Regions from separate parts of the Bacillus lumedeiriae genome, predicted to be linked through region 3. Evidence: riboswitches for the same ligand, from Rfam matches in the RefSeq annotation. Region 3 holds a riboswitch; each other region holds the start of a gene.

Region 1 (7,586 bases), on a different contig from region 3:
GCTTGTCGCCGATAAGCGGGCGCCTTCCGCTTTTCTTTATGAAACGAGTGTTGCTGTTTTTTTGCGCATGTTTTCTTCTTCCGGTACTCGGATGAATTTAACAATGATTGAGCTAATCAGATGAAGTGCCGCGAAGATCCAGATCACTCCTTCTGCTCCAATGAGACCGATAAAGGCTAAAGCTAAAGCTGGTGCAACGAATGTCGATAAACCAGCGCCAAGGTTTAGCACGGACATAGCCGCTCCCTTATCTTCCCCAGCAACAGATGGTACTAGTGCTCCAATTGGAACGTAACCGGCCAGCATACTTCCCCAAATAAATCCGACAATGCTTGTCGCGAGAAGGTTTCCGTTTGTAAGTACCGGTGTGTAATATAAAAGGACAGTGAAAACAGCACAGCCAACGCCGCCAAACCACATGATCGTGTTTTTCCAGCCAAATTTATCTCCAACAATTCCGAAAATCAAATTAAATAGAATATTCCCCATGAAAGCTGTACCCCATAATTGCAGCCAAACTGTTGTTTCAATTCCATGTTCCGCCATATGAAGCGGCAGGAACACCGGAAATCCGTAAGCACCTAAACTATTAATTACTCTGACAACTCCACCGGCAGCTACCCTTGGGTTCGTCTTCATAATCGTGATTCCTTTTAATAGTTCATTTAATTTTTCTTTTGTGCTTGAACCTTTTTTCTGTTCAAACTTGTCTTTATTCATCACTAAAGCAAAGAACGCACCGACACATACCCAGAAAATAGAAGTCCATAATGTATTGATGTATCCAAAATGTTTAAGTGCATAACTTGAATACCAAGCGCCAAGTACCATCATTCCTGCACAAAACGCAAACCAAAACCATCCAACAGCTGTACTTAATTTATGTTGAGGTGTACGATAAATCACCCACGTTAAAAAGGAATAAACAAAAAGAGGATAACCGAACCCTTTAATAAAGTACGTCGCTAACATAACTGGATAATTCATGCTTTCAAATCCAAACGTGATAAATCCTGCTGTACCCACAATATAAAATAATAATCCCATGAGCATCGAACGCTTTGCGCCAAACGCTTCTAAACAAACCCCTGAAAACCAAGAAGCAATCGCTATAGAAATACCGTATACACTAAAAATGGCCGCTGCATGCTGGATAGACAAGCCATTTTCGATAAGGAACGGACTCAGCCACCCGGCTTCAAGCCCATCTCCCATCATAAACAGCATCACACCTAAAAAGCCCCAGCCTAATTTTTTAGGTATTCCAATTTTATCTAACATGTTTGTTTCCTCATCTTTCCTTATTATTTATTCTAGTTGTTATATGCTGCATTTATCTTTGAAAAAAAATGTTGTGCTTGTTTCCACTCTTCGTACATCCAGTCATCATGTCCACGGTCAGGCGTAATTACCTTGATATCACCTGATAATGCATCATTAACCCCTAATGCCTGGTTGCATATAACAGCAGCCCCTACAACCGATGCCTGATTAAATCCTTGACGAATGTGCACTTCTTTTTGAAGTAGATTGGCTGCAAATTGAGCTAACGTTTCACTTTGAAAACCGCCGCCACAAGCCCACACATATGGTAAATTATAAGGAGTTACTTCACATAATTGATCAAAATACCACCTAATTGTGCAAGCAATTTCCCATAGAGCTGCAGCTGTAAAATGAGCGCGGCTTAAGTCTTGTTCTAACGGTGCATTAAAAATGAATCCGCCTTTTTTAGAGGCATTTTTTTCATCTGTCAAATACATCCCCAATACCGATATACAGTCGGTCATCTCAAGTTTGCTCATTTCCTGTTCCATTTGCTGATAACCCTCATTTGGATAGAAAATATTTTTTAACTTCTGATAATTAAGTCCAGTAATACCCGGATTAGTCTCTAGCAGCCATCGTTTTTTATCCGTATGGGAATTGGTCCATGCCCTTCTTTCATTATCCACACTGTATTCATCTGTAATTTTGCAAATAGGGGTAGTTGTGCCGGATACGATAACGATATCGTGATTTTGAGCAAACGTACTTTCGATTGCTAGCTGTGTATCCCCTCCACCTACAACAATCAAAACGTCTTCTTTTACTTCCAGCTCCTTTGCCACAGTCGGTAGAATTTCACCAAGAATGGAGCCAGACCATCTTAGTTCGGGTAATAAGCTCGGAGAAAGCCCAATTCGAGCACACATCGCCTCAGACCATTCTTTTTTTCGAACATCATATAGTAACGTTTCTGTCGCCTGTGATGGCTCATAAATGAGTACACCACTTAATTTATACGTCACCCAATCACTAATACTAGTAAACGATGTGATCTGATCCCATAACAGCGGCTGCCTCTTTTTGAGAGCTATTAGCTTTAAAGCTGAAAACAATGCAGATGGCAATCGTCCCGTTGTTTTATAGATATAATCGGGATCTAACAGCTCTTTTTCCCACTCGCGGCCTCGATTATCAATATTCGGTAAACCAATAAATGAATATCCATCCTGATCTTGAAGGACAATTCCCTGCCTTTGACTCGTTGATGTTATCGCCTTAATTGTCACATGCGGGACACTCGCTATCGCTTTTTTTGCTAATCCAACTAGCTGTTTCCAAAGTAAATCAGGTGAAAAGTAGCGACTATCAGGATAAAGAGGCTCTGTTTCATAATGAATATCTTCTCGCTCAACATGGACAACTTCACCTGTAGTCGCAACGATTGCTACCCTCGCATTTCCAGTACCAATATCAAATACTAAATAACCTTGTTTGATCGTCACTTTTCCACTCCTTTCTTATGACATTTCATCCAAGCCTTTCCTATTATATAAGGTTGGAATTTGAAAGGTATGTTGTGTATGCCACTTCGTTACCGCTTGATTCATAATGGATACGTGATGATCCTCAACCTCATAACTTGCACCCGCAAGATGAGGAGTGGCTAACACATTTGGTAATTGGATAATTTCATAGTCACTTTGATCAGGAGGCTCATGATAAAATACATCCAAAATGGCTCCCCTAATCTTCCGTTCTTTTAAAACATAAACAAGGGCTTTTCTTTCAACGACTACAGCTCTTGACGTATTTACTAAAACGGCATCTTCTTTCATAAGTCCTAAATAATGTTCATTAATCATTCCAATGGTTTCCTCTGTTCGGGGTAAGTGAATAGAAACTACATCACTTGTCGAAAAAACATCTTCTAAAGATACACGAGTATAATTAGGATTTTGACTCTCCGCATAAGGATCATAGTATTGTATCGTGCATTGAAACCCTTCAAGAACAGCCGCAATTCGTTGTCCCACAGCCCCAAACCCAACCATTCCAATTGTTTTTCCTGCAATCTCATTCCCTTTGAATTTTACATAAGCCTGCAAGTAGTCCTCATTCCATTTTTCCTGCTTCAACCATTCAGAAGAAGGAATAGTATGTCTAAAGAATGTAATGAGGTTTCCAATGAACAATTCAGCAACTGCTTGAGCGTTGCGTGCAGGGGTGAAAAATACCGGAATTCCTTTTTTAGTTGCAGCTTTTATATCAACATTGGAAGGCATGCCGCGGCATACACCAATAAATTTCAATTTCGGTACTTCAGCCAATACGTTTTCTGTCACTTTATCTAACTCAACAATTAAACCTTCAGCATTTGATTCTTTTAAGAGCGAGATTAACTCTGCTTCGTTATACGCTCTGCCGTTTTCTTTCCAAGGGAGATAAGTATATTCTCCAAATAAATCTTTTAATTGTAAAAGACCTGCCTCGTTATAAGGTGCCGTGACTAAGACATTCATTTGCAGCCCCTCCCTTCGTTTGTCTTAAATTTAAATCCCACTATTCAGCTCTAATAACTGATAAAATAAAGCAAAAAAAATCTCTTTCCGAAGAGACGGAAAGAGATCGTTACTTCATTTTGTTCTTACGACAAATAAAAGATTCGCTCTTTCTATCTTTCAAGCACTGCTTGCTGGAATTGGCACAATAATGTTGCCGAGGTTTCGCTGGGCCAGTCCCTCCACCTCTCTGGATAGAAAATAAAACGTATTTAATTGGATTCAATGTTTTGTTGTACTCGATTCTATAGGAGAATCAAATAGAAGTCAACTCATTTTTCCGAACCTTCTAAACATTAATTCACTATGTTATAATCTATAAAGTTATTTTTTTCACGGAGGGATAACAGATATGCAATCGTATATTGATATAGAAAATGGTGTCGTTCCTTCAGTTTGTTCTCTCGACTGTCCCGATCAATGTGGACTTCTTGTACACAAAAAGGATGGAAAAATCGTCAAAGTTGAAGGTGATCCTGATCATCCCGTGACAAAAGGGAGCATTTGCAACAAAGTTCGAAATATGAGTGAACGCATTTATGATCATAAAAGATTGAGCACTCCTTTAAAACGTGTTGGAAAAAAAGGAGAAGGAACATTTACTCCTATTAGTTGGCAGGAAGCGATTGAAACGATTGCTGATCATTGGAAAAAGCTGATTTCAGAAGAAGGTGCTGAGTCCATTCTTCCCTACAGCTTTTATGGAAATATGGGGAAACTGAATGCAGAAGGAATGGATCGGCGTTTCTTTTACCGCCTCGGAGCAAGTCAGCTCGACCGGACGATCTGTTCAATCGCTGGCTCTACCGGGTTTGGTTATACAATGGGCGGCAGCCACGGCTCTGATCCTGAAGAGATGACAGAAACAAAGTTATTTATCATTTGGGGCATTAACGCGGTCAGTACGAATATGCACCAAATGATGATCGCACAAAAGGCAAAAAAAGATGGAGCAAAGATTGTTGTCATTGATGTCCATAAAAACCAAACTGGACGAATGGCTGATTGGTTTATTCCAATTCTTCCTGGAACTGACGGCGCACTCGCCTTAGGCATGATGCACATTCTTTATAAGGAAAATCTAGTCAATCGGTCATTTTTAGAAGAATATACAGTCGGGTACGAAGAACTTGAAAAACATGTAGAGGCCTATGATCCGCACACGGTTGCCGGCATTACAGGAGTATCTGTTGAAGATATTTATAAATTGACCCGCATGTATGGGACGACCTCCCCTTCCATGATTCGAATTGGCAATGGCTTGCAGCATCATGATAACGGAGGCATGATTGTCCGAACGATTTCCTGTTTGCCCGCTTTAACAGGCCAATGGCTGTTAAAAGGCGGCGGCGCAGTCAAATCCAATTCTGGTTATTTAGCCTACAATAAACAAGCACTGCAGCGTCCAGATCTACAGAAGTATCCAACGCGAACGATGAACATGAACCTATTAGGAGAAGTCTTGCTGGAAACAGAAAAGCCGATTCGCTCCATGTTTGTCTACAACAGCAATCCTGCCATTGTGGCACCGAACGCCAATAAAGTACGGGAAGGCCTAGCACGTGAAGATCTATTCACTATCGTCCACGACTTATTTTTGACGGAAACGGCCATGTTTGCGGATATTGTCTTGCCTGCCACGTCTGCTTTTGAAAATACAGACTTTTATACAGGTGCATGGCATGTCTACCTTCATTTGCATGAACCGGTCATTCCTCCTTATGGAGAAAGCAAATCAAACATGGACGTATTTAGGTTACTGGCCCAGGCCATGGGATTTGATGAACAAGCGTTTAAAGATACAGATGAAGATTTAGTGCAACAAGCGATCAGTGGCGTCTCCACTCCTTATTTTCCTGACGTTACCTACGATGAACTGAAAGAGAAACGTTTTGTCAAAGCACGTCATACAGAGGATCGTTTGAAGCATTTACAAACGCCTAGCGGCAAAATTGAATTATATTCTAAAAAGCTGGAATTAGATGGGCACCCTGCTCTTCCTACACACATTCCATTAGTACAAGAGCGGGAGGAGGATTTTCCTTTCCTATTTGTACCTGCACCGAATCATAACTTTTTAAATTCTACGTTTTCTAATAATGAGAAACACGTAAAATTGGAAAAGGCGCCTAAGCTATTTATGAATCAGCAAGATGCAGACCGTTTAGGCATCGAAGACGGCACAGTTGTCCGTATCTGGAACGATCGTGGAGAATGTGAATTAATCGTTTCTACGGGTGATCAAGTCCTTCCTGGCGTGGTTGTCAGTCAAGGGCTCTGGTCAGACCTTTCCGGAAAAAAACACCTCGTTAACGCCTTAACACCAGACCGGATAGCCGATATGGGCGGCGGCGCAACATTTTTTTCTGGACGTGTCAATGTAGAACCTCTTAATCAAGAGAGGGTTTAAACACTTAAATAAAGCGTATATTTCTTAGGTATTCAAACATATAGTTCAAAGAATAGTATACACTTCTATTCATTTGGCTATGTTGATGCTGCTTCGTTAGTTGGAGCGACAGCGGCGAGGAGGTTTCCCGCCCGCCCGTGAAAAACAACAGGGGCGTTTCACAAAGCCATTGATTTAAAACGATGGAGGATGTCCAAAGAGAAAGGCTTTTGGAACATCCTCTTTGTCACGTTCATTTTTTATGTCGGAATTACAACATCCACGCCTATACTTATGGTATAACTGATAAAAACAAAACAGTTATTCAGGTTACAGACAAAAACTATTTTAGATACCCTCATTTTGTCAACAGCGTGGGTAATTGATATGAGTGTCTATGTTTCCACCAATGGAGGTACACATAATGAGTAAACAATGTTCTAGTTTAAAAAGAGACGAGATTCTGGCAGCGTTGCAGAATGAAGAATTCGATGTATTAGTCATCGGCGGCGGGATTACAGGAGCCGGGATTGCTTTGGATGCATCCAGCCGCGGGATGAAAACCGCTCTCGTGGAAATGCAGGACTTTGCCGCTGGTACGTCCAGCCGCTCATCTAAAATGATTCACGGCGGGCTGCGCTATTTGAAAAACTATGAAGTAAAATTAGTATCGCAGGTCGGTAAAGAACGGGCCATTGTCTATGAAAACGGACCGCACATCACGACCCCCGAACGAATGATTTTGCCTATCTACAAAGATGCAGAATACGGCATGTTCATGACCTCAATCGGTTTACGCGTGTATGATTTTCTAGCAGGTGTGAAAAAGGAAGAACGAAAAAGCATGCTCAATAAAAATAAAACCTTACAGATGGAGCCTAAATTTAAACGAGAAGGATTATTAGGCGGCGGATTTTTCGTAGAATATCGGTCAGATGATGCTAGATTGACGATAGAAGTAATGAAAGAAGCGGTCAGCCAAGGGGCGACAGTCATTAATTATACCAAAGTAAGTGATTTTATTTATGAAGATGGAAAAGTGACAGGAGTCCAAACCATTGATCAATTAAATGGAAAGCTCAGTGAAATACGCGCTAAAAAAATCATCAATGCTGCCGGCCCATGGGTGGATACATTAAGAGAAAAAGATCACTCCATCAGCGAGAAGCATTTACAATTATCGAAAGGCATTCACCTCGTTTTTGACCAGAGTGTGTTCCCTTTAAAACAGGCTGTTTATTTCGACACGCCGGATGGCCGGATGATCTTAATCATTCCGAGAGATGGAAAAACATACGTCGGTACGACAGATACAGCATATAAAGGCGACTTAACTCATCCTAGAATGACAGTCAGTGATCGTGATTATA
Region 2 (7,586 bases), on a different contig from region 3:
TTCTCTCCTGTTACGTCATCTTTAAACTTTAATAAATAGTTCCCGTCCTCAAGCTCGTATACATCTTTTGTCTTACCCGTGTAAACATGTTTCACAAAGGTCAACCCCTTTTTCAGTTTCTAAAACCTCTTTTATTATGCACGATTTTGAAAAAAAAATTAATAGGAGAAAAATATTTTCCTCCCATTTTCTCATTCATCAAATTTTGTGTAGGCATGCAGCAATCCTTGTCCGTGAAATCCGTCTTTCTTATTCAAATCCTCCGCTAACTTTTCGAGAGAAGCAGTGAACTTCTCCTTCGATCCATCGCAAATGACGAGTACGGGCCAATGTTCTGTCTCTGCCCCCTCATTTAAAAAGCGAATCAGGTGCTCCCTATTCGTTTTATAGCCGAACTTTCCGCTCGTATTTCCTTTTTCGTTCATATAGCGGTACTTAATTGCCCTTAACAGCCCAAACAAATCAAAATGATTGGCAAATTCCTGTTCATCAAATGCGAGCTTTGTTTCAATGAACACACTTTTCAAATAAGGATAAGTAAAATACGTTTCCGCCGGTGCAAGCCGCATCTTCCCTTCTGAGACTTGTTCAAACAATGGATCCAGCTCCATATGAGGGGAAGTGTAGGCTAAAAAAGAAAGTTGATGACGATGGGGGTCTTGCACATTGGGCAATGTAAACAGCTTATTCAGTAATTGATAGTTTTTCTTCATAACCGCACTAATGCCAATACTGTAAAAAACGGCGTGAAGCGGGATTCCCTGTGTCGCTAATAGAAGCGGGTCGCCATTGTGATGTCTTGATCCGGTCAGCCGCTCTGCTGTCTGAATTAACAGCTCCCCCTGCTCCGGTGTTTTCATATAATAAGCCATGACAGCAACGAGCATAGCGAGTGTTCTGCTTTTTTCAGCAGCCGTTTGACTGCGAATAGACGCAGATTCAATGGCTGCTTCTTTTGTATAGGGCTGTTCAAACAAAAAGGAAACAACCTCTTTCGTATGTTCCGTCAACATTTCTCTCAATTCAATTTCCCTTTTATCTTGAATATATCGTTTCAGCCGTTTCATTTTCACTTGAATATTCTCTGGACTCACTTTTTTTACTTTGGCAATATTTATTACATTTTCATACAGTTCCGTAAAAAAGTGATCGGCCCCTTTTGGGTCAATCAACTTGCTTGCATCCCGAAAACTGATCAGCTCATCGGCATGTGGTGTTAACTTTTCCGAAAAAGCATGCCAGTACCATGAATAACGACGGCCTTTCACCGATTTAATCAGTTCCCGGAGCGCAATATCCCAATCGGCTGACCATCCCGACACGATTACGCCGTATTCATCAAATACCCGCCGCAGAAGCTGGGCAAATGGCACCGTATAGTTATTCAGCTCATCTGTCACATTTTTAAAGCGGGTATCCCGATAGTCGCCATTTACTTTCAATACTGTACAATCTGCGTGTGCCAGCGGCTTCATGCCTTCAATATCAGACTCATGGTACAGCGTCTGGTACTGCACGCTGTGTTCATCAAGCGAATGTTCCAGCAAACGGTCAAAGTTTGTCGTAACAATCACTTTGATATAGCCGCGCTGAACGAGCTTCGCAATGGCACGATGAGCATCAGTTGGAGTTTTCTGCCTTTGTTCCACTTCTTCAAGCGTCGGTTCAAAAAACTCTTTCAACAATCCATTCCGTTCAGACGATGTTTTTGCCAATAGTTCAATGACTTCATTGTATAAAGGAACTTTTCCATACTTTTTTTCATACCAGTCCATCGGATCCTGTTCGTCTGCACCATTTACGTGCATAATCCTCCGACAAAGCTCACGAACAATCCCGCGGCCGGTCGGTATGCCCGCTGCATAAGAAATACCTGAGCCTAAGAGCAGGGCATATACTCCTTTATTCGCTTCCACCGAGAAAGCTAAAGACAACAATTGCTCATCCATTTCATGCCCCCCTTTTTTAAACCAGCTTACCGAATATATGATACCGCTATTCATTTTTCCCTTGTGTACTTATGTTCAATACATTCATCATCTCAGGGTTCAAAAAATACATATTAGATACTTGTATCCTGCTTATCTAATATACTTATGGAATATGCCCTGCTGTTATACTTGTAAAGGATTTTCACAATGAAATTACATAAAACCTTTATCTTGTACGGATGTTATGGCGTTTTCCACTTGTCTTAGGCGGAGAATTGCTTCTGTTCCCTACTATATTAACAGATTTAATGATCTTCCCAATTCCCAGTATGTAAAAAACAACCATATGCCTTTTGATCTAAAAACCCCAAAATCAATTAAACCTATTTGACTTATATGTTTTATTGATTTATTATACAAATTAATTAAATAGTGAAAATCTTATCAAGAGAGATCGAGGGACTGGCCCTATGACATCTCAGCAACCTGTTCCATACAAGGTGCTACATCCAGCAGATTACACTCTGAAAGATAAGAAGACGGAACGAACCATTAACCCTCTTCTTACTAACGAAGGGGGCATTTGTATTGCTGCTTTAAAGAATAATGAAAAAAATCAATATTTTACAGAAAGGGTGAATAAATTTGACGAGTGTTGGTTTTTGGTTTGTTGGTTTAGCGCTGGCTTATACATTATTGTTAATTGGAATTGGGCGATATACGGTACGGAAAGCGAATAGCGGAAACGGTTATTTTGTGGGGGGCCGCAATTTCAATGCGTTTTTCGTTGCTGTATGTATTACCGGCTTATTTTCTGGTTCTTCTTTTATCGCTATTATTGAACTGTCTTACTTAAGGGGCGTGTCTGCTGTCTGGTATGGTGTAGCGGAAACAGTACAGGTTTTGTTAATTGCCTTTTTATTTATCGGACCGTTCCGAAAAAAATTAGTCGTCACCATTTCCGGGCTGATTGGTGATCGTTTTGGAAACAAGGCGAGGGCACTCGGAGGAGCCATTACCGCTTTTGCTTTCCCAATGTGGTCTGTGGCCACAGCCTTAGCGTTCGCATCTGCTCTACATGTATTTACGGGAGTTTCCCTACTGACTGCCGTCATTATTACTGCTATTCTGCTCTTTGCCTATTTACAGTTTGGCGGAATGTGGGCCATAGGCTATACGCAAATGTTTAATACCATTATGTTTTACGTCATGCTGACAGTCGGGTTTGTGGCCTTTTTCATTAATCCCGGATTGGATGGCTTAAAGCAGTTCGCTGAAGCGAAACCTGAAATGTTCTCTTATTCAAGCGTCGGGATCCAAACGATTGTTGCCTGGTTCGGCACATTTCTCGTTAACATTGTACTGGCACAAGCTGCCTTTCAAATGGCTTTATCTTGTAAAACCGTTGAAGAAGGGAAAAAGGGGCTTTTATGGGGAGCCATTCTCGGCGTTCCGTTAATTATCGGAGCCGTCATTTTTGGCCTTGCCGCTGCTATCGTTGTACCAGATGGAAGTGTCGGTCTGATCGCCATTCCTCATTATTTGCTTGAAGTCTTGCCTGCTCCGCTCGTCGCACTGTTTTTCCTCGGTTTTTGGGCTTGTGCTCTAAGCTGGGGAGCACCGTGCCAATTCTCAGGAGCTACTAGTCTCGGAAAAGATGTAGGAGAAGCCCTGTTCCCAGGACGTGATGAACATACGTACATCCGCTATACGAAATGGGCATTAGCTATTTTAACAGTTGAAATGATTATCCTTGCTACGCTCCGGGCAGAGCAGTCAGCCTGGTGGAATGTACTCGCCTGGGTGACGAGAAACTCAGCCACATTTGCTCCGGCTGTAGCCGCTCTTTTTTGGCCGTTAGCTACGCCACGAGCAGTTATCTCATCTATGGTCGTCGGCACAACAACTGGGCTGCTCTGGTATCATCTAGGCAGCTGGGAAACCACTCAATTCTTCCTGCAAACCCATCCTGTGTGGCCAGGAATGATTGCTAATATGTTCACTTTAGTCATTGTGACACTCATAGAACAAGCAGCTGAATTGAAAGTGTATGCCTCCCGTGCGCAAGCCCGAACAGGCATGTATTTATTCATCACCGCCGCGGTAACAGCCGGCTTAACAGCTTTGAACTTTTCTTCGCTCTACGCAAAAGGGCTAGTCGGTCTTGCCTTATTTATCGTGACACTCTCTCTGTTTTTCTGCACGATGCTGTTTTTGAAAAAAGGCAAATTAAGCACACGGGAGCTGCCGTTAAAAGCTTCTTCTCATTAATGCTATCTAAAAAAACAGCCGTCCCTGTTTAGCCGAAAAGCTAAACAGGGACGGCTGTGTTAATGGAACCGTATCTTAAAGAGCTTCAACACGAATAAGTGCTGGGCGTTTTGAACTCGTTCCCTTTACATAGGTTAACGTCACCGACTTGTTTTGCCACTTCTGATAGTGTTGAGATGTACCATAGGAAACTTCCATGGCGATGGCTTTTCCTTGTATTATGACTTCAATCGAAGTAGAATCAACAGCCCCAATTACTTTACCACTATGCTGTACAATAAGTTCCGCTGGGACTTTCAATTCGTTACCGATAAGTACAATCGGCTGCTTCATTTGATTGATCTTCATCAACTGTTCAACACTTGTATTAAAGCGTTCAGCCAACGAATAAATCGTGTCGCCTGCTGCTACTTTATACGTAGCAGCGGCTATTTTTGCCGGCGCCTGCTTATTACCCATTTGTCTATCGCTTGAATCTCGATTAATCACTAACTTTTGGCCAATCGATAAAAAAGTAGATGTCAATTCATTATCTTTTAATAACTTTTCAATGGAAACATTATATTTTTTTGATATATTCCATAAACTGTCGCCAGTTTTGACGATATAAATGATAGAGGAAGCCGTTTTTGGCTCATTGTTTATTTTTTGGCCGGGTATTTCGCCTGGCTCTTTTTTATTTTCTGCTGGTTTCTCTGTATATATAAGTAGCTTTTGTCCAATGGTTAAGCGATCCGATTTTAGATGATTATCCTTCATAATCTTTTCAAACGGCACACCATATTTTTTCCCAGTATTCCAAAGTGTATCGCCTGACTTCACAATATAAGTAACGACAGAGGAGCCTTTTGCTGGCGGATTGTCCGTTTTTTTATCAGGAGCTGGCTTAGCAGATGTGCCTGCTTGTTTTGTAATAATGAGCTTCTGCCCGATTTTGAGCGCATCGGATTTTAGCTGATTATCTTTCTTGATCTTATCTACTGTTACACCAAACTTTTTAGACAAACTCCAAAGATTGTCACCTGATTGAACAATGTGAATACCCGATGGCGCATTGATCACGAGCTTTACTTCCTGCTCCATTTTTACCGCCGTTCTTCTCTCTTTTTTTCCTTCTTCATACAAATCGCTTGAACCTAGAACCTTTTTAACCTGTCCCTGCTTAATATTTACATGAGTAGATGCTTCAACTGCCTGTTCAGTCTTAACTGCAGGTTGATTCACTATCTGTTTATCCTTAAGCTCTCTAGTTTGTCCTGAGACCTTTTCTGTCTCCGCTATATTGGAATTAGTATAAGCATTCTCCGCTTCTTGTAACTGTGAGCTGGAGGATGATTCCACCCTACTTTCTTCAACTTCTTCCGTTTTCCCAGTCAAGTGCAGCAGCTGTCCATTATTATCCCTATACGGAACGATAATCTGCTGTCCAACCTTCAATGAGCTTGTCGTTAAGCCATTTTTTCCTTGAAGCTGCTCAACTGATACCTGATACTTCTTCGCCAATGAATACAGTGTGTCTCCCGCTTTCACCGTATATGATTCTGCACAGTCACACGCCCCTGCCTCTTTCGGCTGTACAAAAACAGATGCTGCTGTCAGTGACATGGCCAAAGTGGCACCAATCAGCTTGGAGTTTCGCTGGTGTTCTTTTATTTTTTTTGATCTGACAATTCGCTCCTGCCGTGTTTCCCCTATAACTTTCATCATGACTACCCCTTCTTTTCCCCTACAAATGATTTCCCCTTATGAGCGAAAAACCCTGAATAAGATTTACTATTAGAGAAAATATTTCCTACAAAGAGAGATATTACAACGAAACAGAAAATTCGACAAATAGACACATAAAAAAAAAGAGCCGATAAAAATAAATCAAATGTCACAGAAACGCAAAAAAGGTAAGCCTGTTTAACTAGAGAACCTTTTCAAGCATTCTGCTAAAAGACTTACCACTTGTCATATATAAGGAAGAAGGAAGGCAGGAATATTCGATACGGCCAAATGCTCCTTCTTTTCCTATGAGAAAAAATAACCAATTTTCATGAATATTCATTCCCGGCATTTCTATATAATTATAACTATGAATGCACGTCATCCACCCTCTCTTTAGCTGCATGAATTTATTCTTATCACTTACTAGATATTGCTTGTTTATATTGTTTTTTTCGCTGATATGTAGATAGTACGACGCCCCCCACAATAAACAGCGCCCCTAGCAATTCCACACCTGTAATCGGTTTGTATAGCAATATCAATCCCATAACCATCGCTACAAAAGGCTCCAAGTTAGATAAAATAGAAGCCTTAGAAGCATCGACGTGTCGAATGTTATGATTCCAAATCAGCGTGACGATGCCGTGTACCACCACAGCAGTGCTGATCAGAAGAGCCCAATCAGACATTTCAAAGCTTATTCGTAAAGGTGTATCCAGTAAAAAAGCAAACGGGATTGATACAATAAAGCCTGTTATATTCGAATATAAAGTAATGGTCATCGGATCTATCCTTTGGGAAAGTACTCTTGTGATAATGATCATAATGGCAAATGTGATCATCGTTATGACGATCCATATAAGACCTTTATCCATGTGTACAGATGATAAACTCCCTTTCGTTACAACGAAGTAAATACCTATAATCGCCACAAAAGACCCTGTCAGCATACGAAGGGTTAATTTTTCTTTTAGAAAAACAGCTGCTAAAAAGCTTGTTAAAATAGGGGTTGTTGCTAATATTAATGCCGAGGTAGTTGGATCAGCTGTTTGTAATCCTACAAAAAAAGACCACTGATTGATGAATACGCCAATAATCCCCAAGGAAACAATGGTGAGTAAATCTGCTTTATTTACTCTTTTAACATGTTTTTTGTAAGAGGATAATCCAACTAAAAATAGCACAATAAATAAAAGCCTCAACGTCGTTAACAGGGTTGGGGAAAAAGCTTGAACTAAAAGCTTTCCAAAGACAAAGTTGCTTCCCCATACTACTACACAAAAAGTTAGCCACGTATAAGCTCTTAACATATATATCACCTTCTCTATATCAAAAAAGCTAACTGTCCTATTTTAAACTTAGCCGTATGCTCTGTATACATTTTTGTTTAGTTATGAAGGCAGGCTTATTTACACGACATTTTCCAAATGTTATAAATACAAACACAAACAGGATGGATAAAAGAATGCCCCCTGCCAGCTCCGGCAATAGGGAGCAGAGCCATACTAATGTTTGGAATAGCTTGTGTTAAAATTAATTCAGTACATATATAAAGGAGATGAATGTAGATGAAAAAAGAAATCATTAACAGATTTACATCCTATGTAAAAGTGGACACGCAATCAGATGAAAACAGTTCCACAACTCCTTCTACTCCCGGGCAATGGACACTAT
Region 3 (7,586 bases):
CAGGTGTATCGACTGGGGCGGAAGAAGAAAAAATGGGAATTAAAAGCTCATCAACACGCACGCTGATTTTACAAGAGGCTGAAGTTCCGAAAGAAAATCTGCTTGGTGAGGCTGGAAGGGGACACATCATTGCTTTTAACATTTTAAATATCGGCCGTTATAAGCTCGGTGTCGGAACGGTTGGCAGCGCTAAACGGGCACTTGGGATTTCGCTGAAATATGCGAACGAGCGCCAGCAGTTTAACAGGCCTATTTCCTCCTTCCATTTAATAAAAGAAAAATTCGCGGGCATGGCTGCAAAAGTTTATGCAAACGAAAGTGCCATCTACCGCACAGTAGGTTATTTTGAAAAACGGATGAGCCAGCTGTCAGAACAACAGCAGAAAGATGGATTAACTATAGCTGCCTCTATTGCTGAATATGCCATTGAATGTTCCCTGGGTAAGTTTTTTGGTTCAGAAGTGCTTGATTATGTCGTAGATGAGGGGGTGCAAATCCACGGCGGATACGGTTTTATGGAAGAGTATGAAATTGCGAGAATGTATCGTGACTCCCGCATTAACCGCATTTTTGAAGGGACGAATGAAATTAACCGTCTGCTCGTGCCAGGCACATATGTCCGGAAAGCATTGAAAGGAGAGCTGCCGCTGTTTGAAAAAGCGCAGGAGCTTCAGCAAGAAGTCATGATGCTCATGCCGGAAGAAGCCGGTACAGAAGCGCTCGATCAGGAGAAATATTTAGTAAAGCATGCGAAGAAAATCGGGCTTCTTGCTATTGGACTCGCCGTTCAGAAGTACGGAAAAGCATTGGAGAAAGAACAGGAGGTGCTGGCGAACATTGCGGATATTGTGAACAATATTTATGCGATGGAGTCGGTTGTCCTCCGTACAGAAAAAGCGATCGCCAAAAGCGGCAAGGAGAAAGCAAAGCAGAAGCTTTTATACACGCAAATCTATTGTCAGGAAGCATTTAACGAAATCGAAGCCCATGCGAAAGAAACGCTGATTGCTGTAGAAGAAGGGGATACGCTTCGGATCATGCTGTCTATCCTCCGGAAATTAACGAGACATACTCCGGTGAATGTGATTGCTAAAAAACGTGAAGCAGCTGACTGTCTGATTGATGCGGAAAAATATATTGTGTAAACAGAGAGGTGTCTCATAAGGGTTTGACACTTTGGTTTTGAGACAGAGGCTTACCGAAAAGATCGTTAAAAACGACTTTTAGGGTCAGCCTTTCTTTAGATTAAACGTTTGAAGAGGCTTGGGTCGTTTAAGTGAACATGAGAGAAAATCCTTTTCTTCTTTCAGCGTTTGTTGATTGTGGTGGAAGACGCGAAGACTCCCGCGGGGAAGTAAACACATGAGACCCCGCAGGAGCTTTAGCGACGAGGATTTTCACTGCTTGCCCCGCGGAAAGCGAAGTATCTGGAACGGAAATCAACGGACATTCTTTGGCGCTTTCAATTTGAGCCGTTTCCCCAGTTTTCCCTTGAATAGACATATTTTAATGAGCGAAGAAGGAGATTTAAGAAAGGTGTCGAATATATTTTTGAAACCGGGAATTTGTGCAGAATGGAGGCCAACTACAAGATGGCATTAACGTTTTACTGGTATCCGAAATGCGGAACATGCCGCAAAGCGAAAAAGTGGCTGGAAGAACACAACATTGAGTTTCAAGATATACATATTGTGGAGCACCCGCCTGCGAAAGAAGAATTAAAGGATTTATACGAGAAGAGCGGCCTCGAGTTAAAAAAGTTTTTCAATACGAGCGGTCAAAGGTATCGGGAGCTGGGGTTGAAGGACAAGGTCAAGACTGCTTCAGAAGAAGAACTGCTCGACTTGCTTGCGTCAGACGGCATGCTGATTAAGCGTCCGCTGACAACAGACGGTACGAAAGTGACTGTTGGTTTTAAAGAGGAAGAATTTAATCAACAATGGTTGTAGAGGTTGCACGAAGCATGTTTCTCTTGCTTTATGCCTTTATAATAAGTAAAGTTTTAGTTGAAATCAGGTAATGGAGGGATTCATATGAGTACACCGAAAGAATTGCGTTATTCAGAAGAACATGAGTGGGTAAAAACAGAAGATGGCAGCGTGCGCATCGGAATTACACATTTCGCGCAATCAGAGCTTGGCGACATCGTGTTCGTTGAACTTCCATCTGTTGGAGATGAAGTGAAAGCAGATGAGCCATTTGGCAGCGTAGAATCTGTGAAAACCGTTTCAGAATTGTATGCGCCTGTCAGCGGGAAAGTCGTTGCAGTGAACGAAGAACTAGATGATAGTCCTGAATTCGTTAACGAATCACCGTATGAGAAAGCGTGGATGATCGTTGTCGAATTATCAGATCCTGCACAGCTGGACAACTTAATGACAGCTGAGCAGTACGATGCAATGACACAAGAAGATTAATGATTCAAAAGAACACTTCCATATAGGGGGTGTTCTTTTGCCATTTCTCATACAATAAAGAACAATGAAATGATGGAGCCAGATATCGCGATGGTGGAGGATGATGATCATGTTTACAGAGAAAACGATTATTGTCGAAGGCGTTTCGGATCGAAAGAAGGTGCAAGAGATTGTAAGGGAACCGATCGACATTATTTGTACAAATGGCACGATCGGGCTAAGCCGGCTGGATGAGCTGATTGAGAGCTTATACGGACGGGATGTTTATATTCTTGTTGATGCTGACCGGGCAGGAGAAAAGCTGCGCAAGCAATTTATCCGCGAATTTCCGGAAGCACATCATCTATATATCGACCGTGTTTATAAAGAAGTCGCCACCGCTCCATATCGACATCTAGCTTCAGTGCTGCTTAGTGCGAATATTGATGTGCATGGAGAGTTTTTGCAAAAGGATGGATAGCATGCAAATGGAAAAAGATATAGGGACAATCGTGCAAGAGAATGGCTTGACGGCCATATATGCGTATACGCCGATGTGCGGTACGTGCCAATTGGCTGGCAAAATGGTTCGCGTTGTTGAAAAAGTGACGACAGCATTTGTCTGGCTTCATATTGATTTAAATTATTATGAAAGTTTTGCAGTTGAACAGATGATTGAAAGTGTCCCATGCCTGCTCGTTTTTAAAGACGGACAATTAGTGGAAAAGATGTACGCGTTTCATTCCGTTCCTCACTTGTATGAAAAGCTGAACAAATACATCTAAAAGGTGCGTACTTTGTCGAGCAATTCATGAAGGGAATTTCCTCTTTCGCTTGGAATGTATACTTTAAGGAAAGCGGAGGAGGAAATAAAAATGGAAGAGAAATTGTTGGCTATGCAGGCTGCCTGTCAAAGCAAAACACATATATGGCCGCTGCTGCCGCTCAGACCTATCTACGTCCTTCTTGAGAGCGGAGGCAGCAGCTGGGTGCTGACGATTAATGATCAAGGGGTTCAGATCTCAAATGGAAGTACAGATCACTGGCACTTAAAGATTAGCGGAGAAGTGGAGCCGCTATTGACAGGACAAGGACAGCTGCGTCTTTATGAACGAATGGGAACAGTGGAAGTATTAGGGTTTTATCGGGTGAAGCTTTGGTTTGAATCATTGCTTTGGCTGTGCCGTCCATATAGTGAAACATTTGGCATCGCTTAAAATCGATTTTAAGCGGTTGGGTGATTGACAAAATTCGACGGATAATGATAGAATCAAGCCACTGAGAAAATATATAACATATACGACTCTTATCAAGAGAGGTGGAGGGATGTGCCCTGCGAAGCCCGGCAACCATCAACAGCAGCTGTTTGTTGAAAAGGTGCCAATTCACACAAAGCGCTGTGCTTTGGGAGATGAGAGAAAGGAAACTGATAAAAGTATGCCTTTCTGCTCATTGAGCGGAAGGGTTTTTATTTTGTCAGGAAAGACTGATTGGAGGAAAGTCTCAGCATGATTTCAATAGCTAACGTGAAGAAAGTTTTTTCCACGAAAAACGGTACCGTCACAGCAGTCGATGAGATTGATTTAACGATAGATCAAGGAGAAATTTTTGGAGTAATTGGATACAGTGGAGCTGGAAAAAGTACACTGATCCGGATGCTGAACGGGCTGGAAACACCGTCTTCTGGTTCCGTTGTTGTTGCAGGCCGTGAAGTATCAAAAATCCGCGGAAGTGAGCTGCGTAAGGCACGTCAGGAAATCGGCATGATTTTTCAGCACTTTAATCTTCTTTGGTCAAGAACGGTGCGGGAGAATATTGCGTTTCCATTAGAAATTGCCCGCGTTCCTAAAGAGGAACGGAACAAGAAAGTAGCCGAGCTTATTAAATTAGTCGGTCTTGAAGGAAGAGAGGATGCTTATCCGTCTCAATTGAGCGGCGGGCAAAAGCAGCGCGTCGGTATTGCCCGGGCGCTTGCTAATGATCCGAAAGTTCTTTTGTGTGATGAAGCGACCTCCGCACTTGACCCGCAAACGACAGATGCCATTTTAGAACTGCTCGTTGACATTAATGAGCGTCTTGGATTAACGATTGTACTCATTACTCACGAAATGCACGTTATTCGAAAGATTTGCCACCGGGTCGCTGTGATGGAGGCAGGACGTGTCGTTGAATTAGGACCAGTGCTCGATGTTTTCAGATCGCCGGATCAGCCTATTACGAAGCGTTTCGTTCAGCAGGTAACAGAGCCGGAAGAATCGAAAGAAACGATCGAGCATTTACTTGAGCAGTTCCCGAATGGAAAAGTGATTAAACTTACCTTTATTGGGGAAAGTGCAGAACAGCCGATCATTACGAACCTGATCCGTCAATTTAATATAGAAGTAAATATCGTTCAAGGGAAAGTGTCACAAACGCAAAATGGCGCATACGGCTCGCTGTTTGTTCATTTAACAGGTACTCAGGAAGAGGTAGAAAAGGCAGTGGCTTATCTCGAAAAGCAAAAAGTCAGCTCGGAGGTGATCAGCCATGCTTAAACAATGGTTTCCGAATGTGGATTGGATAAAGATGTGGGAGGCAGCCATTGAAACGCTTTATATGACAGGTGTTTCTGTTCTAGCTACATTTATTTTTGGCATAATACTTGGCTTGCTATTATTTTTAACGGCAAAGGGGAACATATGGGAAAATAAAGCGATTTATAGCGTAGTTGCTGCATTCGTTAATATCTTCCGATCGATTCCTTTCATTATACTAATTGTTTTATTAATTCCATTTACGAAATTTGTTGTAGGAACAATGATTGGTGAAAATGCGGCCTTGCCGGCTCTGATTATCGGGGCAGCGCCTTTTTATGCACGAATGGTTGAAATCGGCCTGCGCGAAATCGATAAAGGGGTCATTGAGGCAGCGAAAGCGATGGGAGCGAAAACGAGTACGATCGTTTTGAAAGTGCTTCTGCCTGAATCTATGCCGGCCCTTATATCTGGTATTACAGTTACAGCGATCGCACTCGTCGGCTATACAGCGATGGCCGGTGTGATCGGTGCCGGAGGACTTGGGAATCTTGCTTATCTTGATGGATTCCAGCGCAGCCGGAGTGATGTGACTCTCGTAGCAACTATTATCATCTTAATTATCGTGTTTGTGATCCAATTGATTGGTGACTTCATCACCAGCAAATTAGATAAAAGATAAATTGTAGGAGGGAAAGAAAGAATGAAAAAGTGGTTACTCGCATTATTGACAGCGTTCGCTGTATTTGCACTTGCTGCATGCGGCAGTTCAACTGAGAAGAAAGATGAACAAGCAGGCGGGGACGGCGGTAAAGACGATAAGGAGATCGTTGTCGGCGCATCAAATGTTCCACATGCCGTTATTCTAGAAGAAGCTAAGCCGCTGCTTAAAGAAAAAGGGTATGATTTGAAGATTGAAACATTCCAGGACTATGTGCTGCCAAATAAGTCGTTACAGGAAGGGGACTTGGATGCTAACTACTTCCAACATATTCCCTACTTTGAAACTCAAAAGAAAGAGCATGGTTATAAATTTACAAACGCCGGCGGCATTCATGTTGAGCCAATCGGCGTATATTCCAAGAAGTATAAAAGCTTGAACGAGCTTCCAAAAGGTGCAACGATTTTAATGAGCAGTTCTGTAGCGGATCACGGCCGGGTTTTAAAGATGCTTGAAAAAGAAGGGCTGATTAAGTTAAAAGAAGGTGTGAAGAAGGAAGAAGCAATGATCGAAGATATTGCTGAGAATAAAAAAGAGCTGAAGTTTGATTATAACTATGAAGCTGCTCTTCTTCCACAAGCTTATAACAATGGGGAAGGCGATGCAGTGTTAATTAACTCAAACTACGCGATTGATGCTGGCTTAAAACCATTAAAAGATGCCATCGCTATTGAAGACAAAGAAGATATTCCATATATCAACATTGTTGCCGTTCGCAGCGGTGACGAAAAGAAAGAGAAAATTAAAGCACTTGTAGAAGTTTTACACTCTAAAGAAATTCAAGATTTTATGTTGAAAGAATGGAACGGCGCGGTCGTACCAGTTAGTAAATAAGTCGAAACCTGCAGAAGGATGTCCTCTGCAGGTTTTTTTGTATGGAAAGAATAAGATAAAATTCTTTTAGCAGCAGGATGGCTAAACATCACTTAATCTTAAGAATGAAAGAGAATAAGGTTTAAATCTTAAGAAAGAGGTAATATATATGAGTAGAAGCACGTAAAATCATGTGTGAGCAGGTGAGAGGAAGTTATATGGATTTTGTGAAAAAAAGGAAAGCCTGCTAGTATAAACACTGTGAGAAAAATTAAACTCTAAAAACCGAAAGGATTGATTCCCCATTAACTCGTTAAACTCACTGAATATGCAGTACACGGACAGTATGGAAAAGGCTATGCATGGATCCCACGGAGTTGGGTATGAAGTGTACCGCCATAATCATGCAGTGAGAATGAATGTTGAACGCCAACGTCAAGAGGAATATGTGGAAAGCAGCCGGATCGTTGCGGACTATAGCCGCAAGCTTATGAACCAATCAATGTGATAAAAATGAATGAAATGAAAAGCTATGTTAATGACTATTGTTGATTAGAGCGCCCTCGGCGGACATCAACAGAGAAGTTTCACAAAGCCAAATGAAAAAAACCAGTGGCCAGCAGGAGCACTGGTTTTTCTTATGGAGTGTTTTTGTTTCATCCAGTTTAGAATATCAGCGGTGTTTCTTCCGCTTTCTTCTATTATATTTTGGAAATAGTGGATAGATAGTAAATAAGATGGAAGCGACAAGGGAAAGGTAAGGAAAACGACGGTCAGTATTCTTGATTTCATGGAAAGAATGCACTATCATCAATATCCGAGATAATTCACGTAGACCGGTTGAATATAGTTTTAATTTGTTATAAGATTGTAATGAGAATAAATTGAGAATGATGATAACGATCGATTATTTTCGATAAATGACGGAGGTATAGAACATGGCATCTTCAACATTAGTAATTAAAGATTTACACGTATCGATTGATGGAAAAGAAATTTTAAAAGGTGTAAATCTGGAGATAAAAGGCGGGGAGTTCCACGCAATCATGGGACCAAATGGAACAGGTAAATCTACTTTATCTGCAGCGATTATGGGCCATCCTAAATACGAAGTAACGAGCGGAAGTGTTGAGCTTGATGGTG
Region 4 (7,586 bases), on a different contig from region 3:
GGTGCCGACAGGGAAGACAAGCGGGTCAAAAATAATATCTTCAGGAGGGAGTCCCCATTTATTCACGAGCAGATCGTAAGAACGCTGGGCTACTTCCAACTTGCGCTCGCGAGTAACCGCCATACCTATTTCATCAATTGTGCCCACAACAACGGCTGCTCCATATTTTTTTACAAGCGGCAGCACGGCATCAAAGCGTTCTTCGCCGTCTTCTAGATTAATAGAGTTAATAATCGCTTTCCCTTGAGAGTATTTCAGCGCTTTTTCAATGACTTTTTCGTCTGTAGAATCGATGACGAGCGGTACTTTCACTTTTTTCACGACTTCTTTCATGAAAGCTTCCATGTCTTCCAGCTCGTCACGGTCTGGATTGGCAAGGCAAATGTCAATAACGTGGGCGCCGCCTTTCACCTGCGCGCGGGCGACTTCCGCTGCTTCTTCATATTTGCCTTCGACAATCAGCCTCTTAAATTTGCGAGAACCGATCACGTTCGTACGTTCACCGATAAATAATGGGCGCATTGAGTCGTCATATTGAAGAGGCTCAATCCCTGAAACAACGTGTTCATGCGGCTGTTCCGGACGCTCGCGGGGAGGAAGATCAGCAATTGCTTCTCTCATCGCACGGATATGGTCCGGTGTTGTACCACAGCAGCCGCCGACGATGTTCAGCCAGCCTTTTTCAGCAAAGCCTTTAATTTTCATGGCAAGTGATTCTGGAGATTCATGGTAACAGCCTTCTTCATCAGGCAATCCAGCGTTCGGGTAGCAGCTGATAAAGCTTTTAGATAAATCAGAAAGCGAGCGGATATGATCCGTCATAAATTCTGGTCCTGTCGCACAGTTTAAACCGACTGATAACGGACGAATATGTTCAATAGATATATAGAATGCTTCAATGTTTTGTCCCGCAAGTGTTGTACCCATCGGTTCAATCGTACCAGAAATCATAACAGGGAGCTTTTTTCCGGTTGCTTGGAAGGCACGTTCAATACCAAGAGTCCCAGCCTTCACATTTAGCATATCTTGACTAGTTTCCATTAAAATTAAGTCGCAGCCGCCGTCGATAAGGGCTGTCGCCTGCAGCTCGAAATCTTTGCTTAATGTATCAAAATCAATTCCGCCTGTGACGGATAATGTTTTTGTTGTTGGACCGATCGCACCGGCTACATAGCGTGGATGATCAGGAGTGGAAAATTCATCTACACATTTGCGTGCAATTTCTGCTGCCCGTTTATTAATTTCGTAAGCTTGATCACCGAGGTTATATTCATTTAGTACGAGTGGAGTACCGCCAAATGAATTCGTTTCAATAATATCGGTGCCTGCTGCTAAGTAGTCACGGTGAATTTTTTCGATCACGTGAGGAGCGGTAATATTCAAGTATTCATTACAGCCGTCGTATTCTTCGCCGCCGAAATCATCCTCTGTTAAATCGGCTTGCTGAAGCATCGTGCCCATTGCACCATCTAAGAAAAGAATACGTTTTTCCAGCTCTTGTTCAATTGGATATTGTTTGGACATGAGTGATCCCTCTTTCATTCTTTTTTCTATCCAGCTCTTCGATGTAATGGATCAATTCAATCGACATTTCATAGCGCATAAATGGTGTAATAATGTATATGCCGTTAAACAGCTCTGCGGCTGTATCGATTAATTCTTTTGCAATTCTAACTCCTTCAAGTGCCGATGCCTCTTTATCATGTTCGTATGCTTTCATTCTAGCAAGTGTTTCGTCTGACAGTTTAATGCCTGGCACTTCATGATGAAGAAATTCAGCATTTCGTGAACTTGTTAATGGCATAATGCCAAGAAAGATTGGAGTCGGCAAGTGTTTCGTTGCTTCATATACTTCAATAATCTTTTCTTTCGTAAAGACCGGCTGCGTAATAAAATAATCGGCCCCGCATTCAATTTTCTTCTCAAGGCGTTTAACAGCCCGGTCAAGTACACGAACATTTGGATTAAACGCGGCTGCCACTGAGAAGTTGGCTTTTTGCTTGAATGGCTTTCCGGAAAAAGAAATTCCTTCATTCAGCTGTTTAATCAATTGGATGAGTTCCATACTTGAAACATCATATACAGAAGTAGCGCCAGGAAAGTCGCCGACTTTTGTTGGATCACCCGTAATAGCGAGTATATCATGAAGCCCAAGTGCATGCAGTCCCATTAAGTGGGATTGTAATCCAATCAGATTGCGGTCCCGACACGTGATATGAACGAGAGGACGAATGTGATGCTTCATTTTAAGTATAGATCCCATCGCCAAGTTACTGACACGTGGAGAAGCGAGTGAATTATCAGCCATTGTAATCGCGGCTATTCCTGCTTCATGCAAGGCCTTAGCTCCTTCGATGTAAGTGGTCGTATCCAAGTGCTTCGGTGTATCCAGTTCAACAATAATCGTCCGTTCTTTTTTTACTTGTTCGCTTAGCGGAGGCACAATAGGCGGAATGGATTCTTTAATCGTAATTGGCTTTTTAGGGATGACTTTCTTCTCCGTAATAGGTGCAAGACCAGCAAGTGCTTTTTTCGCTGCTTCAATGTGTTTTGGTGTCGTACCGCAGCAGCCGCCGATGAGACGGACACCTGCATTCCGAAGGCGGACAGCTGCTTGGCCAAAGTAATCGGCTTCTGATTCATAGACAATCCGTCCATCTTCTACATCAAGCAGGCTGGCGTTTGGATAAGCGGATAAAAAAGCCTTTTCTGGGAGCGTTACTTCTTCAAATGCCTGAATGGTATGATAAGGGCCGAGGCGGCAGTTTACGCCGACAATGTCTGCTCCAAGCGCTTCTAGCTGTTTCAATGCATGATTTAATGAAAGTCCATTTTGCAAAATACCAGGTTCATGCATAGATACTTGAGTAATCACCGGCAAATCGGTCATCTTGCGAATGAATTGTAAAATAGTCGTTAATTCTTCAAAATCGTAGTATGTTTCAAATAAGAGACCGTCTGGATCTTCTGACAAAATGGCCTCTGCTTGCTGCCGAATCGCTTCTTCGATATCAGGAAGAGGTGCGCTGCTTTTGCCAATACCGCGAATGCCGCCAATGGTGCCGAGAACGAATCGCTGTTCTGGTGCCGCTGCTTTCTTGGCAATGCGTACCGCTGCTTTATTTAATTCCAGTGCGCGGTCTTCCAGTCCGTATCTTGCAAGCTTTATAGCGTTGGCACTGTACGTATTTGTTTGAATAATATCAGCGCCTGCCTTGATATATTCACGATGAATCTTTTCAATAATTTCCGGTTTTTCTACATTGAGTTCCTCATAGCAAAAATCAATGCCATAAGAATAGAGAAGAGTGCCTATTGCACCATCAGCTGTCAATACTTCATTTTGCAGCCTGTCTAATAGCTTCATAGTGTCCGTCCTTTCCAACCACTTATTTCTAATCATAAGAAAAAGCCCCCTTAAACATAGCAAGAAGGCTTTACATCGTTAATGTTTGATCCTTCTTATCTTTCAAACTGATTCAGCAGTTTGCTGGATTTAGCACCTAGGCCCGCTAGCGGCTGGTTGCTGAAGCTTCACAGGGCCAGTACCCTCAGCTTCTCTTGATAAGAAATACGTTACTATTCACTTAATCTGATAATTGAACATATCATATCCCTTTAGCAGGAATTAGTCAATAGAAAATTTAGAATAATTTAAATAGGATTGTCGAATAGTGTTGGGCAGGATATACTGGCTTTAAATAAAGGAGGATTAAGATTGAATCAGTTTCGGTATTCTTTATTTATTTTAATAGGGGCAAGCAGTTATGGCTTTCAAGCTTCTATTGTTAAGCTGATGACGAATGCCGGCTATGAGGCGGCTCATGCGGCTAGTTCTCAATACCTTTTCGGACTGCTGCTGCTGTTCATTCCATTTATCTTAACAAAACGTGTGAAGGTAAATGGCAAACAGACTTTGTCCCTGTTTGGTGTCGGCATTTTATTAAGCTTAACAGGAGTATTTTATGCTATTAGTATACAGGAGCTGTCTGCTTCAGTAGCCATCGTTTTGCTTTTCCAATTTACCTGGATTGGAGTTCTCATTGAATCTATTTATTTAAGAACTTTTCCTTCTCATCTAAAGATCATTTCAATTATTCTTTTATGGGTAGGTACACCATTCGCTGCTGGTGTGTCCCCTGAAGGGCTAGGATTGTTAAACAATACAAAAGGTCTTGTGTATGGTTTTCTTGCTGCCTTGATGTTTGCATTGTACCTCTTCTTTAGCGGCAAAGCAGGAAAAGGGGTGCCAACGATTCAAAGAAGCTTCATCATCGCTATTAGCGGATTGCTCACTACTTTTCTATTTATATCGCCTGCTTTTATCGTCGATGGCACGATCACGGACGGTTTGTGGAAATATGGCTGGCCGATCGGATTGTTTGGCGTATTTGTGCCTGTTGTTTTCTTTGCATTAGGTACACCGCATGTCGATTCAGGGATAGCGGCCATTCTTGGTGCTGCGGAATTACCAGCGGCAATGATTGGAGCGATGCTCATTGTTGGAGAACAATTGACACTCGGGCAGGCAGCCGGGATTGTACTAATCTTAATCGGTATTGGTGTTCCGCAATGGCGTTCGAGGAAAAATGTGGATTCAAAGAAGTTTTCTAGCAGTTGTTAATGATTTTCCAAGGAAATGAAAGAGGTTGACTCAGAAGGGTCTGTTCCTGCTTTCAATAGACTATATATTATAGAAGTTACTCCTTCGAATATACAGTCTGTTGTTAGTGTGGGAGCAGACTCTTTCATTTTGAGTCAACCTTTTTGGCAGAAATAAAATACAAAAGACGGTTAGTTGGTTACTTTTTGCAAAATTTTCATGACGTGCAGCGAGCGTCCAGTACCAATCGCAACAGATTCCAATGGATTAGGAGCAAGGTGAACGGGTACGATAATGACCTCGCTCAGCCATTCCTGTATGCCGTTTAACAGAGCGCCGCCGCCGCTGATGACTACGCCGCGATCAACGATGTCACCGCTTAGTTCAGGCGGAGAATTTTCCAAAGTGACGCGAATCGTTTCTAGAATAGTAAGCAATGATTCTTTTATTGCTTTTTGAATTTCATAAGAGCTTATTTCAATTGTTTTAGGCAAACCTGTAACGAGATCACGCCCGCGTACATCCATCGTGCGCTCTTCGTGATCAATTAAAGCATAGCCGATTTCCATTTTAATTTTTTCCGCGGTCCGTTCACCGATGAGAAGGTTATATTGTTTGCGTACGTATTGAATGATATCTTCATCCAACTTATCACCGCCGACTCGGACTGAGTTGCAAGAAACAACACCGCCATAAGAGATGATCGCCACTTCTGTCGTGCCGCCGCCGATGTCAACGATCAAATTAGCGATTGGTTCTTCTACAGGCAAATCAGCACCGATCGCAGCAGCGACAGGCTCTTCAATTAAATGAACGGTTTTTGCGCCGCTGCTTTTTACTGCATCTTCAATCGCTTTCTTTTCGACGGTTGTCGCTCCAGAAGGAGTGCAAACAACAACGTTTGGTTTGCGGATTTTGAAACCTAACACTTTGCTGGCCTTTTTCATTAATCCTTTAAGCATTTCAGATGTAATATCAAAGTCGGCAATCACACCGTCTTTCATCGGGCGTGTAGCCGCAATGCGTCCAGGAGTTTTTCCAATCATTTCTTTAGCTTCTGTACCAATAGCGACCACTTTTTTTGTTTCCGTATCAATGGCTACGACTGATGGTTCATTGACGATAATTCCTTTATCTTTACTGTAAACAAGTAAATTAGCCGTTCCTAAATCGATTCCAATTTCCATTTGTCCAAACATATTCATTCCTCCAAATGACATCTCTATATAGTATAAAAAGGAACGAAGTGAACCGTATAGGGGACAAAATAAGGAAAATGGAATATTACAATTTGAACTCTATTATTACAGCGGTTTTCTCCAACAAGAATAATGAATGAAGCGATTTCGTGGAGGGAGAAGGGAAGAGGATGTTAATAAATCTTAATTTTTGTAAACTAAAAAACCGCTGGAATTCAGCGGTTTTTACATGTTTATTACATTTTATCAGTCTATTTACCTGCAGAAGAAAAGAATGCCGCTAGTTCTTTGCTGTATTTTTTCCGTTCTTTCCGGTGTTCGGCCCGGCTGATGGCTGTTTGATTCAGCCATTTTTCTTCCTCTGTTTCAGGAATCACTTCAGGGATCACAACTGACCGCCCCGATTGGTCAAGAGCGACAAATGTTAAGAAAGAAATGGCTGCTACTTCCTTTTCTCCCGTCATTAAATTTTCAGATGATACTTTTACGAATACTTCCATGCTTGTTGTGCCTGTATAAGATACCATGGCTTCAAGCGTAACTGCATCCCCTACACGAATGGGCTTTAGGAAATCAACAGAGTCTGTCGAAGCTGTCACTACAGGTTTTCTAGCTAGCTTTGTAGCTGAGATAGAGGCGATATTGTCTATATCTGCCATCAATTTACCGCCGAATAAAGTGCCATGATGATTTGTGTCAGGCGGGAAGACATGGCTCGTCTTAACAGACAGGGTATCTTTCATGAACTTTTTTTCTCTCATATGCGTTACCTCGCTAATTGATTTCATACATGTAGTATACCTCATATGATCAAAAAAACGGTTCTTTTACAAAAAAAATAGAAGAATTCAGAAAATAAGGTTGTATTTTAATTAATTTTAATGTATAAATATTAATAAGATCATAAACAGCGAACAAATGAAAGAAACGATAAATTAAAAATGAGATACACGGGGTGAGAAAATTGATAACAACAGATATACAAAAAACTCAGGCATTAAAAGGGAAAGATTTATTAAAACTTGTGGATTATACTCCAGAAACGATAGAGGCACTTATTCATTTAGCAGATGATATGAAAAAGAATAGAGAAAAGTATTTTGATGCTTTAAAAGGTCAGCTTCTTGGAATGATCTTTGAAAAGCACTCCACGAGAACGCGCGTCTCGTTCGAAGCAGCTATGATTCAGCTTGGAGGCCATGCGATGTTTTTGAGCTCCAACGATATGCAAATTGGACGCGGCGAAACCATTGAAGACACAGGTAAGGTGTTATCAGGGTATTTGGATGGCATTATGATCCGTACGCACAGCCATTCAAGAATTGAAGCATTGGCTGAGGCCGCAAATATACCTGTCATTAATGGATTAACGGATTTATATCATCCGTGTCAAGCTCTTGCAGATCTTTTAACTATTTATGAAATCAAAGGTGAATTTAAAGGAACGAAACTTGTATATGTTGGAGATGGCAACAACGTCGCTCATTCATTGATGATTGGCGCAGTAATGATGGGGATGGACTTTACATTATCGACACCAGCCGGTTATGAAGCGGCTACTCAAATTGTGGAAATTGCTAAAGAAATTAGCTCGCAAACAGGAGCAAAACTTGAATTTGTCGAAAATCCGCAAGAAGCAGTACAAGGAGCAGATTTTATTTACACAGATGTATGGACGAGTATGGGACAGGAGGAAGAAGCGGAGGCACGTTTGAAGGATTTTGCTCCTTATCAAGTGAATGAACAGTTGCTGTCCTTTGCTAATCCAGATTGCAAGTTTATGC

What was found. A riboswitch is a leader RNA that binds a small molecule or an ion and turns the genes downstream of it on or off. The one in region 3 is predicted to bind S-adenosylmethionine.
Region 1: another riboswitch for S-adenosylmethionine. It lies ahead of QYG89_RS09830 (2-hydroxyacid dehydrogenase); the one in region 3 lies ahead of QYG89_RS12600 (methionine ABC transporter ATP-binding protein).
Region 2: another riboswitch for S-adenosylmethionine. It lies ahead of QYG89_RS08460 (sodium:solute symporter family protein); the one in region 3 lies ahead of QYG89_RS12600 (methionine ABC transporter ATP-binding protein).
Region 4: another riboswitch for S-adenosylmethionine. It lies ahead of QYG89_RS10775 (bifunctional homocysteine S-methyltransferase/methylenetetrahydrofolate reductase); the one in region 3 lies ahead of QYG89_RS12600 (methionine ABC transporter ATP-binding protein).

Annotation. Positions count from the first base shown of each region.
Region 1 is NZ_JAUIYO010000006.1:46,364-53,949, forward strand. Features, by position in the region: gene QYG89_RS09820 (MFS transporter) at 37-1,281, opposite strand; gene QYG89_RS09825 (FGGY-family carbohydrate kinase) at 1,314-2,771, opposite strand; gene QYG89_RS09830 (2-hydroxyacid dehydrogenase) at 2,787-3,788, opposite strand; SAM riboswitch class I at 3,938-4,028, opposite strand; gene QYG89_RS09835 (molybdopterin-containing oxidoreductase family protein) at 4,180-6,237, shown strand; gene QYG89_RS09840 (glycerol-3-phosphate dehydrogenase/oxidase) at 6,641-7,586, shown strand, end outside.
Region 2 is NZ_JAUIYO010000004.1:177,671-185,256, forward strand. Features, by position in the region: gene QYG89_RS08450 (phosphoribosylaminoimidazolesuccinocarboxamide synthase) at 1-95, opposite strand, end outside; gene QYG89_RS08455 (SIR2 family protein) at 192-1,949, opposite strand; SAM riboswitch class I at 2,370-2,469, shown strand; gene QYG89_RS08460 (sodium:solute symporter family protein) at 2,577-4,202, shown strand; gene QYG89_RS08465 (LysM peptidoglycan-binding domain-containing protein) at 4,278-5,909, opposite strand; gene QYG89_RS08470 (DMT family transporter) at 6,329-7,222, opposite strand; gene pepT (peptidase T) at 7,481-7,586, shown strand, end outside.
Region 3 is NZ_JAUIYO010000011.1:18,476-26,061, forward strand. Features, by position in the region: gene QYG89_RS12570 (acyl-CoA dehydrogenase family protein) at 1-1,145, shown strand, start outside; gene QYG89_RS12575 (arsenate reductase family protein) at 1,593-1,949, shown strand; gene gcvH (glycine cleavage system protein GcvH) at 2,034-2,417, shown strand; gene QYG89_RS12585 (toprim domain-containing protein) at 2,527-2,877, shown strand; gene QYG89_RS12590 (thioredoxin family protein) at 2,879-3,181, shown strand; gene QYG89_RS12595 (hypothetical protein) at 3,272-3,613, shown strand; SAM riboswitch class I at 3,700-3,814, shown strand; gene QYG89_RS12600 (methionine ABC transporter ATP-binding protein) at 3,905-4,930, shown strand; gene QYG89_RS12605 (methionine ABC transporter permease) at 4,923-5,591, shown strand; gene QYG89_RS12610 (MetQ/NlpA family ABC transporter substrate-binding protein) at 5,613-6,464, shown strand; gene QYG89_RS12615 (hypothetical protein) at 6,790-6,951, shown strand; gene sufC (Fe-S cluster assembly ATPase SufC) at 7,382-7,586, shown strand, end outside.
Region 4 is NZ_JAUIYO010000007.1:66,522-74,107, forward strand. Features, by position in the region: gene metH (methionine synthase) at 1-1,524, opposite strand, end outside; gene QYG89_RS10775 (bifunctional homocysteine S-methyltransferase/methylenetetrahydrofolate reductase) at 1,502-3,367, opposite strand; SAM riboswitch class I at 3,460-3,571, opposite strand; gene QYG89_RS10780 (EamA family transporter) at 3,719-4,624, shown strand; gene mreBH (rod-share determining protein MreBH) at 4,795-5,802, opposite strand; gene QYG89_RS10790 (acyl-CoA thioesterase) at 6,054-6,563, opposite strand; gene argF (ornithine carbamoyltransferase) at 6,767-7,586, shown strand, end outside.